One region of the Allobosea sp. Root670 genome, then DNA from elsewhere that is predicted to be linked to it. Evidence: riboswitches for the same ligand, from Rfam matches in the RefSeq annotation. Region 1 holds a riboswitch; the other holds the start of a gene.

Region 1 (7,624 bases):
CCGGGCCGAGCGCCAATGGTGCATAGCCGACGGCCATGGAGATCGCGGTCATCGCCAGAGTGGCGAGGGCAAGCAATCCCAGCAGCGGCGCCGGCCTGATGCCGGGTGAAGCGTCCGGCGTCATGGCTTCTCCTCCACGGCACGCACCAGCAATTCGATCGCGTCGAGCACGCTCGGGCCGGCGCAGGTCCAGAGCCGCGACGGCAGGGCGACGAGCTTCAGCCGGTCGCCAAGCCGGTCGATCACCGGATGGTGCAGGATCTCGTGCGCCAGAGACGGCGGGCCGTCCGGCGTCTCGTTCAGGATCAGGATTTCGGCACCGCCCAGCGCCACGGTTTCGAGCGCGATCTGGCCATAGCTCTCGACGCCCAGCTCGGCCGCGATGTTGACGAGGCCGGCGCGGGTCAGAATCTCGTCGACGAGCGAGCCGCGGCCGACCGTGAAGCCGCTGGGACGGAGCACGATCGCCCGCAACGGCCTGTCGACGCGACGGGCGGCCAGAGCTTCGAGGCGCCGCTCGATCTCGGCGAGCAAGGCTTGCCCGCGGGCGGGCTCGCCGAGAACATCGGCCATCTCGGTGATCTGCGCCTTCATCTCCGCGAGATTGCGGGGAACGCCGAATTCCCGCGCGGCGATGCCGACCCGCCCGAGCAGCGAAACCGTAGCGCGCGACGTATAGGCGCCGGCGACGACGAGATCAGGGCGGAAACCCAGGACTTCCTCGGCAAGCCCGTGATTGGCCGGTATCAGGCGGGCGGCGTCCGCCATGTTGGCGTTGCGCGGGTCCTGCGACAGCCATGTCACCGAGGCGATGCGCTCGGGATCGGCAAGGCGCAGGACGAGCTCGTCCGTGCACATATTGAGCGAGACGATGCGGGCCGGGCGCTCGACCGCAGATGCGGCCGATACCACCGCGCCCGAGAGCGCGATGGAGAGGCACACGCCGCATAGACGACGCAGGACGAGAGGCCGGTTCATCCGCCGATGGCCACCTTGATACCGCCGAAGACGCCGAGGCCCGGCACGAGGAAGCCGACCGGATTCTCCCAACGCTTGTCGAAGAGGTTATCGACCCGCCCGAACACCGTCACCTTGTCGGTCGCCTTGTACTCAGCGGCGAGGTTGACCAGCGTCGCCCCCTTCGCGCGCATGCGCGGGACCGAGAAGTCGCGGTTGCCGTCGACCCAGGAGCCGATATGGATCAGCGTCGCCGAGAGGCTGAGCCTGTCGGTCGGCGTCCAGGTCGCGGTCGCGCTCGCCTTGTGGCGCGGCCGGCGCAGCAGTTCCTGCCGGGCGATCTCATCCTTGGCGAGGGTGAAGGTGTAGTCGGCGCGGATGCGGAACTGGGGCGAGATTTCCAGCGCGGCGAAGGCCTCGACGCCCTTCGTCTTCGCCTTGCCAATATTGGCGTAGGAATCGCGCCTGACATTGGTGACGATCAGGTTCTCGATATCGTTCTGGAACCAGGTAGCGCCGAATTGCAGGCGCTTGTCGAAGAGCGGCTGCTCGAAGCCGATATCCCAGCCGCGGCTTTCCTCCGGCTTCAGGTTCGGATTGCCGAAGAAGTTGTAGCCGGGGCGGTAATCGATGAAGAGCTCGCTCAGCGTCGGCGCCTTGAAGCCGGTGCCGTAGCTCGCCTTCAGCTTGGTTTCCGTGCCGGGAATGATGACGGCCGGCGCGATGCGGTACGTCGTATGGCCGCCATAGCTGTCGTCATGGTCGCGGCGGATATTGGCCGCCAGGAAATAGCGATCCTCGATATTGCCCTGGTATTCGAGCCAGGCGGCCTTGTTGCCGTTCGAGGCGATGAGGCTCGTCGTGTCCAGACGCTCGCGCTCATATTGCAGACCCATGATCAGGTTGTGGCCCTTGATGATCTGGAGATTGCCGCGCCAGTCGAGCTTGGTGCGCTCGCCGAGGCTCTGATTGGGCAGGCCGAGCAGCCCCGTCATCGCGGAAGCCGTGCGCGTCCCCCTGTCCTGCCGCGAATAGGACACGCCGAAGGTGTTGACGAATCGCCCGCCAAACGGGTCCCAGACCACCTCGCCACGGGTAAAGGCCTGCGCGTAGTTCTGCAGGGAACGATAGGGCGAGGGCTTGCTCGGGAAGCCGGTGTCGCCGGTATAGCGCAACTGGCCGTCCTGATAGCGGCCAACCCAGTTCAGCGTCAGCGTGTCGGTGAGCGCAAAGCCGAGGCGTCCTGAATAGCTGTAATTGTCGAAGATGTTCGGGTTGATCCGGCGGCCGGGCGGCACGAGGTTCGGCGGCGTCACCTCGGTTCCGTCGGCGCGGAAATGGCTGGCATTGAAGGCATAGTTGAAGCGCGCATCACCGCCGCCGAAGCCGAGGGACTGGTTGAAGCTGCCGTGCGAGCCGCCTTCGACGCGCGCCGTCATCTTCGGTGGTCCCTCGCCGCGCTTCGTGGTGACGGAGATCACGCCGCCCAGCGCATTCGCGCCATAGAGGCCGCTCTGGGGACCGCGCAAAACCTCGATGCGCTCGATATCCTCGGTCAGCATCGAGCCGAAATCGAAAGAGCGGTTCGGGGCTGAAGGGTCGTTGGCCTCGATGCCGTCGATCAGCACCTTGACGTGGTTCGAGTTGGTGCCGCGCATGAAAACCGAGGTCAGGCCGCCCGGCCCGCCGGTCTGCACGATGTTGAGGCCGGGCACGGCGGCGAGCGCCTGCGGCAAGGTGCGGCGCTGCTGCTGTTCGATATCCCTGGCGGTGATGACGGTGACGGCGCTCGCGACTTCGCGGGCAGGCGTCGGCGTTCCCGTGGCGCTTACGACGATCTCGTCGAGCGCCATCGTGGCGGGAGCGTTCTGGGCGAAAGCCGGGGCTGCAGCGCCGGCAATGGTCAGACAGGACACGGAGAGCAGCAGGCGGCCGCGTCCGGCGGCCGGAAGGAAGACGTTCACGATGGAGACCTCGGGCGTTGACGTCAGTGGCACGTCACCGCGAACGCGATCTCCCATCTGCCGTGCGAAAGACGGCGAACGGTCGAATCAGCGATCGGCGCACCCCGGCCGAACGTGTCCGCGTGTGACCACGGCTGACGGCAGGTCTCCTGGCTCGCGGGTCGTTGCCTTTCGCCGCCTTCCCAGGTCCGAGGCCCCAGTGGCGTATGGCGAAAGGCTCGCCGCTTACAGTTGCGGGGGCAGCCGCGGCATGGGGTGGCTCGCCACCCGCACCGCGTTCCCTTTTGATCCCGTGAGGGAACCGTCGCGCTCAGGCTTATGGGGAGATCGGGCCGGCGTCAAACGGAGGCTCTCGATCCCGCTTTCCGCCGTGGGACCTGATGCCGTTTTCCGTCACGATATGGTGCATCGGGATGTCGAAACCATGCGGGCGGATCGTCGGCATCTCCGCCATCTCGTAGCCGATCCCGACCGCGATCGTGGAGGACGGCAGGGCGGCGAGCGTGCGGTCGAAGAAGCCGCCGCCATAGCCCAGCCGGTAGCCCTGCGCGTCGAAGCCGACCAGGGGCGCGATGACGATCCGCGGAAAGACCGGATCGCCCGCTGCCGGCACGGGGATGTTCCAGACGCCGCGCTCCAGCTTCTCGCCCTTGCGCCAGAGCCGGAACAGCAGGGGCTTGCCGCGCTCGACCACGACCGGCAAGGCGGCCAGACCGCGGCGCTCGCGCAGATCGCGGAACCAGTCGCGCAGATCCGGCTCGCCGCGGAACGGCCAGTAGCCGCTGACGAGGACGCCGGCGGGATCGCCGATCAGCGCGTCGAGATGGCCGGCGATCCGACGCGCAAGCGCGTTTCGCGTGCGCGCCGACATCGCCAGGCGGGCTGCAATCATGCGCGCTCGCTCGGACCGCCGCCATTCCATCAGGCTCGGCTCGGGCAGGTTCTGCCCGACATTTCGCGACGGCGGCGTCAGCCCGGAATAGGCCGGATCGACCTCATGCAGCAGGCAGGCCGGCGAGGCATAGTCATTCAGATCGTCGTCGCCCTTGCCCATCGGTTTCCGGCCTCCGTCGCCACGACGCGCCAGCCACCCTCGGCGCGAGCGAGGCGACGCGCGAAGGTCCGGACATCGGAGCCGCGGCGCATGAGCATTCTGCGCAGACAGGTCATGCAATCAACCGAATTCAGGGTTGATGGAATACGGCAACCTTCGATGAAGGCCGCGCATGACCACCGAATTCGCCGGCACCTCCGGTACCCATCGGAAACGGAAATGCTCTATGCTGCCGTGATCAGAAGCAGATAGGCACCCGCTCGATGCTGGCCGAGACACCGCCCCCCGCGAGCGTGGGCGTCACCGTAAAACTCTACGACGATCTCTCCTCGGCCATCATTTCCGGGGAGATCGCGCCCGGCGAGAAACTGAGCGAACCGGCCATCGCCCGCCGCTTCGGAGTCAGCCGCGCACCGGTCCGCGAAGCCATCCGGCGGCTGCAGGAACGCGGGCTCGTCACCTATGTCGCCAACCAGGGCGCGCGCGTCGCCGAGCCGAGCGCCGCCGAGTTCCTCGCCCTGCTCGACGTGCGCGAGGCGACAGAGGGCATGGCCGCCCGCCTCGCGGCCGAGAGCATGAGCGAGGCCGAGATCGCGGCGCTGGACGCGCTGGTGAGGGGCCATCGCGGCGATATCGAGCGCAATCCGATGGGCGCCTATCTCCAGGACGAGCCCGAGGCGGATTTTCACCGCCGGATCGCCAAGGGCAGCGGCAACCCGATCCTCGCCGAACTGCTCTGCGAGCAGTTCTATCCGCGGCTGCGCCTGTGCCGGCGCCTGCACTCCACCGTGCCGGGACGCGGTCGCGAGGCCTGGGGCGAGCATATGCGGATCACCGAAGCGATCAGTCATCGCGACGGCGAACTCGCGGAAATCCTGATGCGGCGCCATATCCGTGCCGCCCGCATGGCGCTGCAAGCCGCGCTGGCCGCGAATGTCGGCACCAAACCGGGCAAGCGCCGGACCGGAGCGAGGCGCTAACCTGCTCCGCCCGCAGAGGTCGCCGGCTCTTCTTCTGCACTGGCGCGTCGGCGCAGGCGCGCGAGCACGGGCGGTAGGATCAGCACCAGCGCTGCGACCGCAAGCAATGTCGCCGCGATCGGCGTGCCGACCAGCACGCTCCAGTCGTTCTGGCTGACGGCGAGCGCACGCCGGAGCTGGATTTCCGCCTGTGGGCCGAGGATCAGCCCGATCAGGGCCGGCGCGATCGGGAAATCATGCACGCGCGCGACATAGCCGACGAGGCCGAGGCCGCACATCAACGCCAGGTCCATCCAGGAGGTCGACAGGCCCCAGACGCCGACCATCGCGAAGACGACGATGCCGCCATAGATGTATTGCCGGGGGATCAGCAGCAGCCGGACCCAGATGCCGACCAGCGGCAGGTTCAGGATCAGCAGGATGACGTTGCCGATATAGAGCGAGGCGATCAGGCCCCAGAGCAGGTCCGGGTTGGTGGCGAACAGCAGCGGGCCGGGCTGAAGCCCGTAATTCTGGAAGGCAGCGAGCAGCACGGCAGCCGTCGCGGTGGAGGGTAGGCCGAGCGTCAGGAGCGGCACGAGGATGCCGGCCGCGGCCGCATTATTGGCGGCCTCCGGCCCGGCGACGCCTTCGATCGCGCCCTGACCGAACTCCTCCGGATGCGGGGTCAGGCGGCGCTCCAGCGCATAGGAGAGGAAGGTCGGGATTTCCGTGCCGCCCGCCGGCAGCGCACCGATCGGAAAGCCGATGACGCTGCCGCGCAGCCAGGGCTTCCAGGAGCGCTTCCAGTCCTGCTTCGTCATCCAGCTGCCGCCGGAGAGCGGGTTGATCGCGGCCGGCGCAGCGCCGCTGCGGCTCGCGACATAGAGCGTCTCGCCGATCGCGAAGAGCGAGACCAGCACGACGGTGAAGGGGATGCCGTCGAGCAGCTCGAGCGTGCCGAAGACCATACGGGTCTGGCCGGTCTGGGTGTCGATGCCGATCGTCCCGAGCGCGAGCCCGAAGAACAGCGCAGCGAAACCCCGCACCATCGAACGCCCCATCACCACGGCGACCGAGGTGAAGGACAGTATCATCAGGGCGAAGTAATCCTCCGGCCCGAAGACGAAGGCGAGCTCGGCGATGGCCGGCGCGAGGAAGGTCAGCGCCAGCGTGCCGATCGTGCCGGCGACGAAGGAGCCGATCGCCGCCGTCGCCAGCGCCGCCGCGCCACGGCCGCGCCTTGCCATGCGGTTGCCTTCGAGCGCCGTCATCACCGAGCCGCTCTCGCCCGGCGTGTTCAGCAGGATCGAGGTGGTCGAGCCGCCATAGAGCGCGCCGTAGAGAATGCCGGCGAACATGATGAAGGCGGAGGCCGGATTGACCTGCGCGGTGACCGGCAGGAGCAGCGCGATCGTCAGTGCCGGGCCGATGCCCGGCAGGACACCGACCGCCGTGCCGAGCCCGCAGCCGACGAAAGCCCAGAACAGGTTCATCGGCTGCAAGGCAACCGCGAACCCGCCGAGCAACTGGTTCAGGATATCCATGGCTCAGCCCAAGAGCGGAAAGAACGGGCCAAGGCTGATGCCGAGGCGGGAGAAGCCGAGCCAGGCGAGACTGGCGATCAGCGCGCCGATGCCGAGATCGAGCAAGGTGCGGCGCGAGCCGAAGGCATGGGTCACGAGCGTGAAGGCCAGCATCGCGCTGAACGGAAAGCCGAACCAGCGGATCGTCAGCAGCGGCACGCCGACGCCGGCCAGCGCCATCAGGAAGGCGGGGCGCGAGAACGGCGCCTCCTCCTCGTCCTCACTGGGCGGCGCCAACTGTCCTTTCAGCGCCTGCACGATCAGCAGGAAGCCGAGCAGGACGAGGCCGAGCCCGACCGCGAGCACGATCGCGGACGGCCCGAGGCCGACATAGTTGGTCGTCGAGGCGATGCTGCGCGCACCGTTGAGCCAAACCGCGCCCATCACGAGGATGGCGAGCCCCAGCCACCAGGGCCGCCCGCCGCCAGCCGCAGCCGAACCGTTCTTCATCGACGACATCTGCCTTGCCCTTCGCATCTGTTCAGCAACTCCCTGAGCCCTCATCCTGAGGAGCCATTCCTTTGGGAATGGCGTCTCGAAGGATGCTTCAGGAGGTTCGGAAGCCCGCTGGAACATCCTTCGAGACGCCGCTATCGCGGCTCCTCAGGATGAGGGCTGTGTTTCCAAACGGGCTCCGAGCGATCGAAGCCAGGCGGCGCGCTCATGCACGCCGCCTGGCTTCGTCGAAGGCTATTTCAGGATGCCGACTTCCTTGAGCGCGCTCGTCCAGTTGGCGTCCTCGCTCTTGAGGAAGGCGTCGAAGGCGTCACCCGGCAGATAGGCGTCCTCCCAGCCCTGGGTCTTGAGCGTCTCCTTCCACTCCTTGGTGGCATGGAGCTTGGCGAAACGGTCGAGCCAGGTCTTCTTGGCGGCGTCGCTCATGCCTGGCGCGCCGACGAAGCCGCGCCAGTTGCCGACCTCAACCGGGATACCGGCTTCCTTCAGTGTCGGGGCGTTGAGGCCTTCGACCCGCGTCGGGCCGGAGGTCGCGATGATGCGGATACGACCGGATTCGGCGAAGGCGCGGAATTCCGAGGCACCGGAGATCGCCGCCTTGATCTTGCCGCCGCCGAGCGCAGCCAGGATCTCGCCCCCGGAGAAGGC
Region 2 (7,624 bases), on a different contig from region 1:
CCGGCCCTGACGCTGGGGCTGGTTCAGGTCGGCTTCATCGCCCGAATGGCGCGCGCCTCGATGCTGGACACGCTCTCGCAGGACTATGTCCGCACTGCCGATGCCAAGGGGCTCGCCAAGCTCCATGTCGTGCTGCGCCACGCGCTGCCCAATGCGATGATCCCGATCCTCACCGTCATCGGCATCGTCTCCGGAGCCTTGCTCGGCGGCGCGGTCATCGTCGAACAGGTCTTTTCCATCCCCGGCATCGGGCGCCTGATCGTCGGTGCCATCGCCTCCCGCGACTTTCCCGTGCTGCAGGGTGGCTTGCTCTTCCTCGCGGTCGTCTATCTCGCGATCAATCTCGTCGTCGACATCCTCTACGCCGTGGTCGATCCGCGGGTGAGGTTGGCCTGATGCAGGGCACGCCACTCGTCGGCCGCGCCCTCTGGGGGCGCCTCTTTCGCAACCGCTCGTTCGTGATCGGGGCGGCGCTGGTGCTCGCAATGGTCGCGGTCGCGCTCGCGGCCGACTGGCTCACGCCCTTCGATCCGCTCAAGAGCAATGTCCGCGCCCGGCTCGCCGCGCCAAGTGCCGTGCACTGGTTCGGCACCGATCATTTCGGCCGCGATATCCTCTCCCGCGTGATGATCGGCGCCCGCATTTCGCTCGCCATCGGCGCCTGCACCGTGGTGCTGGCCGGGATCGCCGGCACGCTGAGCGGCGCGATCGCCGGCTATTTCTACCATCTCGACCAGCCGATCATGCGAATCATGGACGCGCTGATGGCGTTTCCGTCGATCGTGCTCGCCATGGTCGTCTCGGCGGTGCTCGGCGCATCGCTGACCAATGTCGTGATCGCGCTCGCCATCGCCACGACGCCGCATACCGCCCGCATCGTGCGCGCCTCGGTCCTGCTTGAGAAGGAGCAGGAATACATCGCCGCGGCGCGCTCGATCGGCGTCGGCGAATGGACCATCCTGTTCAAGCATGTGCTGCGCAATGTCGCCGGCCCGCTGATCGTGCGGCTGACCTATGTCTTCGCCATCGCGATCCTCGCCGAAGCGGCTCTGTCCTTTGTCGGTGCCGGCCCGCCGCCACCGGCCGCCTCCTTCGGCTCGATCATCGCGCAAGGCCGCGATTTCATGCGCGAAGCGCCGTGGATCACGGTGTTCCCGGGCCTCGCGATCATCACCTGCGTGCTCGGCCTCAACCTGCTCGGCGACGGCCTGCGCGACGTGCTCGACCCCCGCCTGAAATTCTGACCCGCCGGAGCCGCCCGATGAAGCGCATCCTGATCGCCGACTGCAAGCAGGAGATCTCCTCCTTCAACCCGCTGCCGTCGCATTACGAGAACTTCCTGATCCACCATGGCGAGAGCCTCTACGTCCAGCGCGGCCAGAACCAGGAACTCGGCGGCGCGCTCGCGGTCTTCGAGGCCAGGCCCGATATCGAGATCGTCCCGACGATCTGCGCCCGCTCCGGCAGCGCCGGGCCGCTCTCGGCTACGGGCTGGAAGAAGCTCTCCGAGGAAATCCTCGCCGCGATCTTCGCCAAGCTCGACCGCATCGACGGCATCTATGTCTCGCTGCATGGCGCGATGGGCGCCGATGGCGAGCTCGACCCGGAAGGCTACCTCCTGGAAAAGCTGCGCCAGCGCGTCGGGCCGGACATGCCGATCGTCATCTCGCTCGACCTGCACGGCATCCTGACCGACCGGATGCTGCGCAATGTCGACGGCTTCGCGATCTACTGGACCTATCCCCATGTTGATTTCGCCGATACCGGCCGCCGCGCCGCCGAATTGCTGCTGAAGCTGATGGCTGGCGGGATCAGGCCGGTGGCCGCCCGTGTCGTCATTCCCGCGCTGGTGCGCGGCGACGAACTGATCACCAAGACCGGCTGCTATGGCGAGCTTCTGGCCGAATGCCGCCGGCTGGAAGAGGAGGGACGGGCGCTCGCGGCCGGCATCATGATCGGCAACCCGTTCACCGACGTGCCCGAGCTCTGCTCGCAGGTGCTGATCCTGACCGACGGCGACAAGGCGACGGCCGAGCGCGAGGCGATCCGGCTCGCCGAGGAATTCTGGCCCTTGCGCTTCCGCATGCAGGGCAAGCTCGTCCCGCTGGAGCGCGCCATCGCGCAGGCCCGCAGCATCGACGGCCCGGTGATCTTCACCGACGCTGCCGACGCGACCTCGTCCGGCGCCTCGGGCGACAGCAACGCGATCCTCGCGGCCCTGCGCAAGGCCGGCTACGGCAAGCGCGTGCTCGCCCAGATCGTCGATGCGCCGGCAGCGGCTGCCGCGCACAAGGCGGGCGTTGGGGCGACGATCGAGATCACGCTCGGCGGCTCGATCGATCCCGCGCGCTTCCCGCCGATGCAGGTGAAAGCCAAGGTCAAGCTGCTCTCCGATGGCGAGGCCGCTCTGGAGACGATGAAGGCGCCGCTCAGCGCCGGGCCGACCGCCGTGCTGACCTGGGGCAATGTCGCCGTCGTCGTGATGAGCCGCTCGGTCAGCCTGTTCGACCGGGCGATGTACTATGCCAACGGCATCGACCCGACCGATTTCGACCTGATCGTGGTGAAGTCGCCCCACACCGAATTCCACATGTTCGACCAGTGGTGCGCGCGGAACTTCAACATCGACGCACCCGGCGCGACCTCCGCCAATCTCCGGAGTCTCGGCCACACGATCTGCGCCCGGCCGATCTATCCGCTCGACGAAGGCGTCACCTTCGCCCCGCGCGCCACGATCTACGAACTGTGAGGATGAAGCCCGTGCCCAGGATCGAGGCCGTCGATTTCTTCTATCTCGCCATGCCCGTCGTCACCGACGAGGCCGATGGCAGCCAGGATGCGCTGCTGGTCAGGGTCGCCGCCGGCGGCCATGTCGGCTGGGGCGAATGCGAGGCGGCGCCGCTGCCTTCCATCGCCGCCTTCATCTGCCCGATGTCGCATGGCGTCTGCCGCCCGGTCGCGGATTCCGTGCTGGGCCAGAATCTGGAGAGCCCGCAGGACATCGCCCGCATCGCCGCAGCCGTCGCCTATAACTCGATGGACCTGCTCCAGGCACCGCACACCTTCTCCGGCGTCGAGATGGCGCTCTGGGACATCCTCGGCAAGATGCGCTCCGAGCCGGTCTGGCGTCTGCTCGGCTACACGAAAAGCCATCCCAAGACGCCCTATGCCTCGGTCCTTTTCGGCGACACGGCGCAGGAAACCCTCGAACGCGCCCGCGATGCCCGCAAGCGCAGCTTCCGCGCCGCGAAGTTCGGCTGGGGGCCGATCGGGCGGGGCAGCGTCGAGGCCGATGCCGAGCATTTCGTCGCCGCTCGCGAGGGTTTGGGGCAGGACGGCATCCTGCTCGTCGATACCGGTCAGATCTTCATCGAGGATGTCGAGCGCGCCGCCGCTCGCTTGCCCGCGATGGAGAAGGCCAACGTGCTCTGGTTCGAAGAGCCGTTCCACGCCAGCGCGCTCGAAGCCTATGGCGCTCTGGCCAAACGCAGCCCCAAGGTCCGGCTGGCCGGCGGGGAGGGCGCCCATAACGAGTCGATGGCGCGGCAGCTCATCGACTATGGCGGCATCGGCTATGTCCAGATCGATTGCGGCCGGATCGGCGGCATCGGCCCGTCCAAGGCGGTGGCGGATTATGCGGTCGCGAAGGGCGTGACCTTCGTCAACCACACCTTCACCTCGCATCTCGCGCTCTCGGCCTCGCTCCAGCCCTATGCCGGTCTCGCTGCCCACGAGATCTGCGAATACCCGGCGATGCCGAAGCCGCTCGCGACCGCGATCTCCGCCAATCATCTGGAGCGCGACGCGAACGGGCAGGTCGCGGCCCCCGATGCGCCGGGCCTCGGCATCGAGGTCGCGACCACCGCGCTGCGTGGCTATCTCCAGGACGTCGAGATATCCGTCGGCGGCAAGCGGCTCTACAGGACGCCGCGCCTCTGAAGCGATGTTCGCTTGACGGCGCGCCGCACCCTTATAGGGTGTGCGCCGATCGAGGTTCTCCGGGTTGCTCCCGGAGCTAAGAGGGAATTCGGTGAGGCACTTCCAGTGCCAAAGCCGAGGCTGCCCCCGCAACTGTAAGCGGCGAGCTCTCCGTCCATCGTCCACTGGCGCTTGCCGCGCCGGGAAGGCCGGGCGGAACCGGCATCGACCCGCGAGCCAGGAGACCTGCCCCGGTCGTCGAAGACGTCTTTCGGACGGGGTGTTCCGGAGCCTGTGTGTCGATGGTGGCCCTGCGCCGCTTGTCCGCCCCACATGCCCAAAGCTCCCCCGGCCGTCATCTCGGGGAGCGATGAAGTCCATGTTCATGAAGTCCACTGCACAGGCCACTCAAGGCGGCTTGACGTTTGCCTGCCGCGCACTCTATCAGAAATGCAACATTGTTACATTTCGGATGGCCTCGATGCCGGCTGCGCGCCCCTTCAATTCACTTCTTCGCCTGTCTGCCGCCGCGCTGTTCGGCGCTCTCGCCATCGGCACGGCCACTGCGGCGCCCACCAAATATCCGCTGACGCTGGAGAATTGCCGCGAGACGATCACCTTCAACGCCGCGCCCAGGCGCGTCGTCGCGATCGGTCAGACCCAGACGGAAATCCTCTATGCGCTCGGTCTTGGCGATCGTGTCGTCGGCACCGCGGTCTGGTTCTCGCCGGTCGCCAAGCCCTATGAGGCGGTCAACGCCAAGGTGAAGCGCCTCGCCGACAACGATCCGAGCTTCGAGGCGGTGCTGGCGCAGGAGCCCGATCTCGTCACCGCGATGTTCGAATGGCATGTCGGGCCCAACGGCATCGTCGGCAAGCGCGACCAGTTCGCCAAGGTCAAGGTGCCGACCTATGTCTCGCCGACCGATTGCATCGGCAAGGACAATTCCGGTGCCGGCGACGGCGTTCGTACGCAGATGTTCACGATGGAGCTGGTCTATCGCAACATCCGCGAATTCGGCGCGATCTTCGATGTCGCCGACCGGGCCGAGACGCTCGTCGCTGAGCTCAAGGCCCGCGAGGACAAGGCGGTCGAGCAGGTCGCCAAGCTGAAGGCGCAGGAGGTGCCGGTCGTCGTCTGGTTCTCCAGCAAGGACATCAAGGGCGACGGCTTCATGGCCGGCAGGAACGGCGTGCCCGCCTATATCCTGTCCAAGCTCGGAGCCCGCAACATCATCGCGACCAACGAGGAATGGCCGCTGGTCGGCTGGGAGAGCATCGCTGCCGCCAACCCGGCCGTGATCGTCACGGTGAAGATGGATCGCCGCCGCTTCCCGGCCGACGATATCGAGAAGAAGCTGGACTTCCTGAAGACCGACCCGGTCGCCAGCAAGCTCGACGCCGTCAGGAACAACCGCGTCGTCATCATGGATGTCGGGGCGACCCGCGCCGGGCTCGACACCATCGACGGCATCGAGACGCTCGCCAAGGCGATCGCCGGCTTCGGGCTTTCGCGTTGAGCCACGCCGCCCATGGGCCGAACTGGCCGGCGCGGATCGGCATCGCGCTGGCCTCGCTGCTGGCGCTGATCGTCTCGGTCGCGCTGGCGGTGACGATCGGCGAGATGCGCATCCCGCTGGACACGGCCCTGAAGGCACTCGGCAACGGGCTGTTCGAGCTCGACTTCCCGGTCAGCGCGATCCAGCAGGGCGTGATCTTCGATTATCGCCTGAGCCGCGCGCTGATGGCGGGGCTCTGCGGCGGCGCGCTCGCTCTCTCGGGCGCGATCCTGCAGGCGCTGCTGCGCAACCCGCTGGCCGAGCCCTATATCCTCGGCATCTCGGCCGGTGCCTCGACCGGCGCCGTCGCGGTGCTGATCCTCGGCATCAGCATCGGCGGCACGGTGCTGTCGGTTTCGACCGGCGCCTTCATCGGCTCCTGCGCCGCGCTCGTGGTGGTCGCCATGCTGGCGGCGGGGGCGGGCGGGGCGAGCGACCGCGTCATCCTCGCCGGCGTCGCCACCTCGCAGCTGTTCAACGCAGCGACGGCGACGATCGTGACGACGCTCGCCAGTGCCGAACAGGCCCGCGGCGTGATGTTCTGGCTGCTCGGCAATTTCGGTGGCGTGCGCTGGCCCGATATCTGGATGGCGGCGCCGGTCGCCTTCATCGGCTTCGGCATCTGCATGCTGCACGCCAAGGCGCTGGACGCCTTCGCCTTCGGCGTCGATGCCGCAGCCTCGCTTGGCGTAGCGGTCACGCGGGTCAAGGTCGTGCTTTTCGCCACGACGGCGGTGATGACGGCGGTGATGGTCTCGATCGTCGGCACGGTCGGCTTCGTCGGGCTGATCATCCCCCATGCCGCCCGTTTCCTCGTCGGCTCCGGCCATGCCCGCCTGCTGCCGGCCTGCCTCGTCGTCGGCGCGATCTTCATGATCCTCGCCGACATCCTCTCCCGCATCCTGATCCCGCAGCAGATCCTGCCGATCGGCGTGGTGACCGCGCTGTTCGGCGCCCCTGTCTTCGCGCTCATCCTTTACCGTGCCCGGAGGCCGGCATGACGCTCGCGACCCGCGAGGTCCGCTGGGGCGCCGGCGGCCGGATGATCGTCGATGGCGTGACGCTGGAAGCGGCGCCCGGCCGGGTGCTCGGCCTGATCGGTCCCAACGGCTCCGGCAAGTCGAGCCTGCTCCGATTGCTCTGCCGCCTGCGCAATGTCGCAAGCGGTGTCGTCACCCTCGACGGCTATGACATTGCCGGGGTGCCGCGCCGCGAACTTGCCCGCCGCCTCGCCTTCGTCGAGCAGCAGGCGACGACCGAGATCCAGCTATCCGTCTGCGACGTCGTCCGCCTCGGCCGCACGCCGCATCGCGCCGCGCTCGCCTCCTGGAGCGAGGCCGACGAGGCTGCGGTCAACGAGGCGCTGGCGCGGGTAGGGCTGACGGAGCGCCATGACCAGCACTGGCACACACTCTCAGGTGGAGAGCGCCAGCGCGTCCATATCGCCCGCGCGCTCGCGCAGGAGCCGAGCGAGCTGATCCTCGACGAGCCGACCAACCATCTCGATATCCAGCACCAGCTCTCGATCCTGAGCCTGGTTCGCCGCCTCGGCATCACCTGCATCATGGCGCTGCACGACCTCAACCTCGCCGCCATGTTCTGCGACGAGATCGCGCTGCTGCATGACGGGCGCTTGCAGGCGGCCGGCGCGCCGGAGGAGGTCCTGACCGCCGAAGCGATCAAGGACATTTTCGGCGTTGCGGTCTCGATCCGACTGGGAGATTCAGGCCGCCGGCACATCGAGTATCTGATCGACGCCGAGCCGCGGAAAGGCGTGCCCGGAAGCGGTTGAGGCGGGGCTTTTACTCGGCAGCCGCCTGCCGCTTGTCGAAGAAGCGCTCGCAGGCCTCGGCGACGCGCGCGACGGAGGCGTCGTCGACATCGAGATGAGTCACCCAGCGCAATGTGCCGTACCGCCCGCTGACGGCGATGCCACGCTCGCGCAGGAAGGCGGCGAAGGCGGCGGTGTCGAGCGCCTTGGGCGACATGAACACCATGTTTGTGCGGGCAGGCCCGGCGCCGAGCTCCGGGAAGCGCGCCAGCACGTTGGCGAGATCGGCCGCGCGCCGGTGATCTTCGCTGAGCCTCGTGACATTGTGCTTCAGCGCGTAGATCGCGGCTGCGGCGATCACGCCGGTCTGGCGCATG

What was found. Region 1 has a riboswitch for cobalamin ahead of ASE61_RS08300 (TonB-dependent receptor plug domain-containing protein). Riboswitches for the same ligand answer to the same signal wherever they lie in the genome.
Region 2: it holds a riboswitch for cobalamin, as region 1 does, so the genes downstream of both, ASE61_RS27010 (ABC transporter substrate-binding protein) here and ASE61_RS08300 (TonB-dependent receptor plug domain-containing protein) in region 1, are expected to answer to the same signal.

Annotation. Positions count from the first base shown of each region.
Region 1 is NZ_LMJU01000005.1:28,555-36,178, reverse strand. Features, by position in the region: gene ASE61_RS08310 (FecCD family ABC transporter permease) at 1-124, opposite strand, end outside; gene ASE61_RS08305 (ABC transporter substrate-binding protein) at 121-978, opposite strand; gene ASE61_RS08300 (TonB-dependent receptor plug domain-containing protein) at 975-2,921, opposite strand; cobalamin riboswitch at 3,043-3,242, opposite strand; gene ASE61_RS08295 (5-formyltetrahydrofolate cyclo-ligase) at 3,238-3,975, opposite strand; gene ASE61_RS08290 (GntR family transcriptional regulator) at 4,239-4,955, shown strand; gene ASE61_RS08285 (tripartite tricarboxylate transporter permease) at 4,952-6,481, opposite strand; gene ASE61_RS08280 (tripartite tricarboxylate transporter TctB family protein) at 6,485-6,970, opposite strand; gene ASE61_RS08275 (Bug family tripartite tricarboxylate transporter substrate binding protein) at 7,211-7,624, opposite strand, start outside.
Region 2 is NZ_LMJU01000001.1:487,945-495,568, reverse strand. Features, by position in the region: gene ASE61_RS02225 (ABC transporter permease) at 1-396, shown strand, start outside; gene ASE61_RS02220 (ABC transporter permease) at 396-1,244, shown strand; gene ASE61_RS02215 (M81 family metallopeptidase) at 1,262-2,749, shown strand; gene ASE61_RS02210 (mandelate racemase/muconate lactonizing enzyme family protein) at 2,761-3,939, shown strand; cobalamin riboswitch at 3,975-4,187, shown strand; gene ASE61_RS27010 (ABC transporter substrate-binding protein) at 4,400-5,437, shown strand; gene ASE61_RS02200 (FecCD family ABC transporter permease) at 5,434-6,477, shown strand; gene ASE61_RS02195 (ABC transporter ATP-binding protein) at 6,474-7,268, shown strand; gene ltaE (low-specificity L-threonine aldolase) at 7,279-7,624, opposite strand, start outside.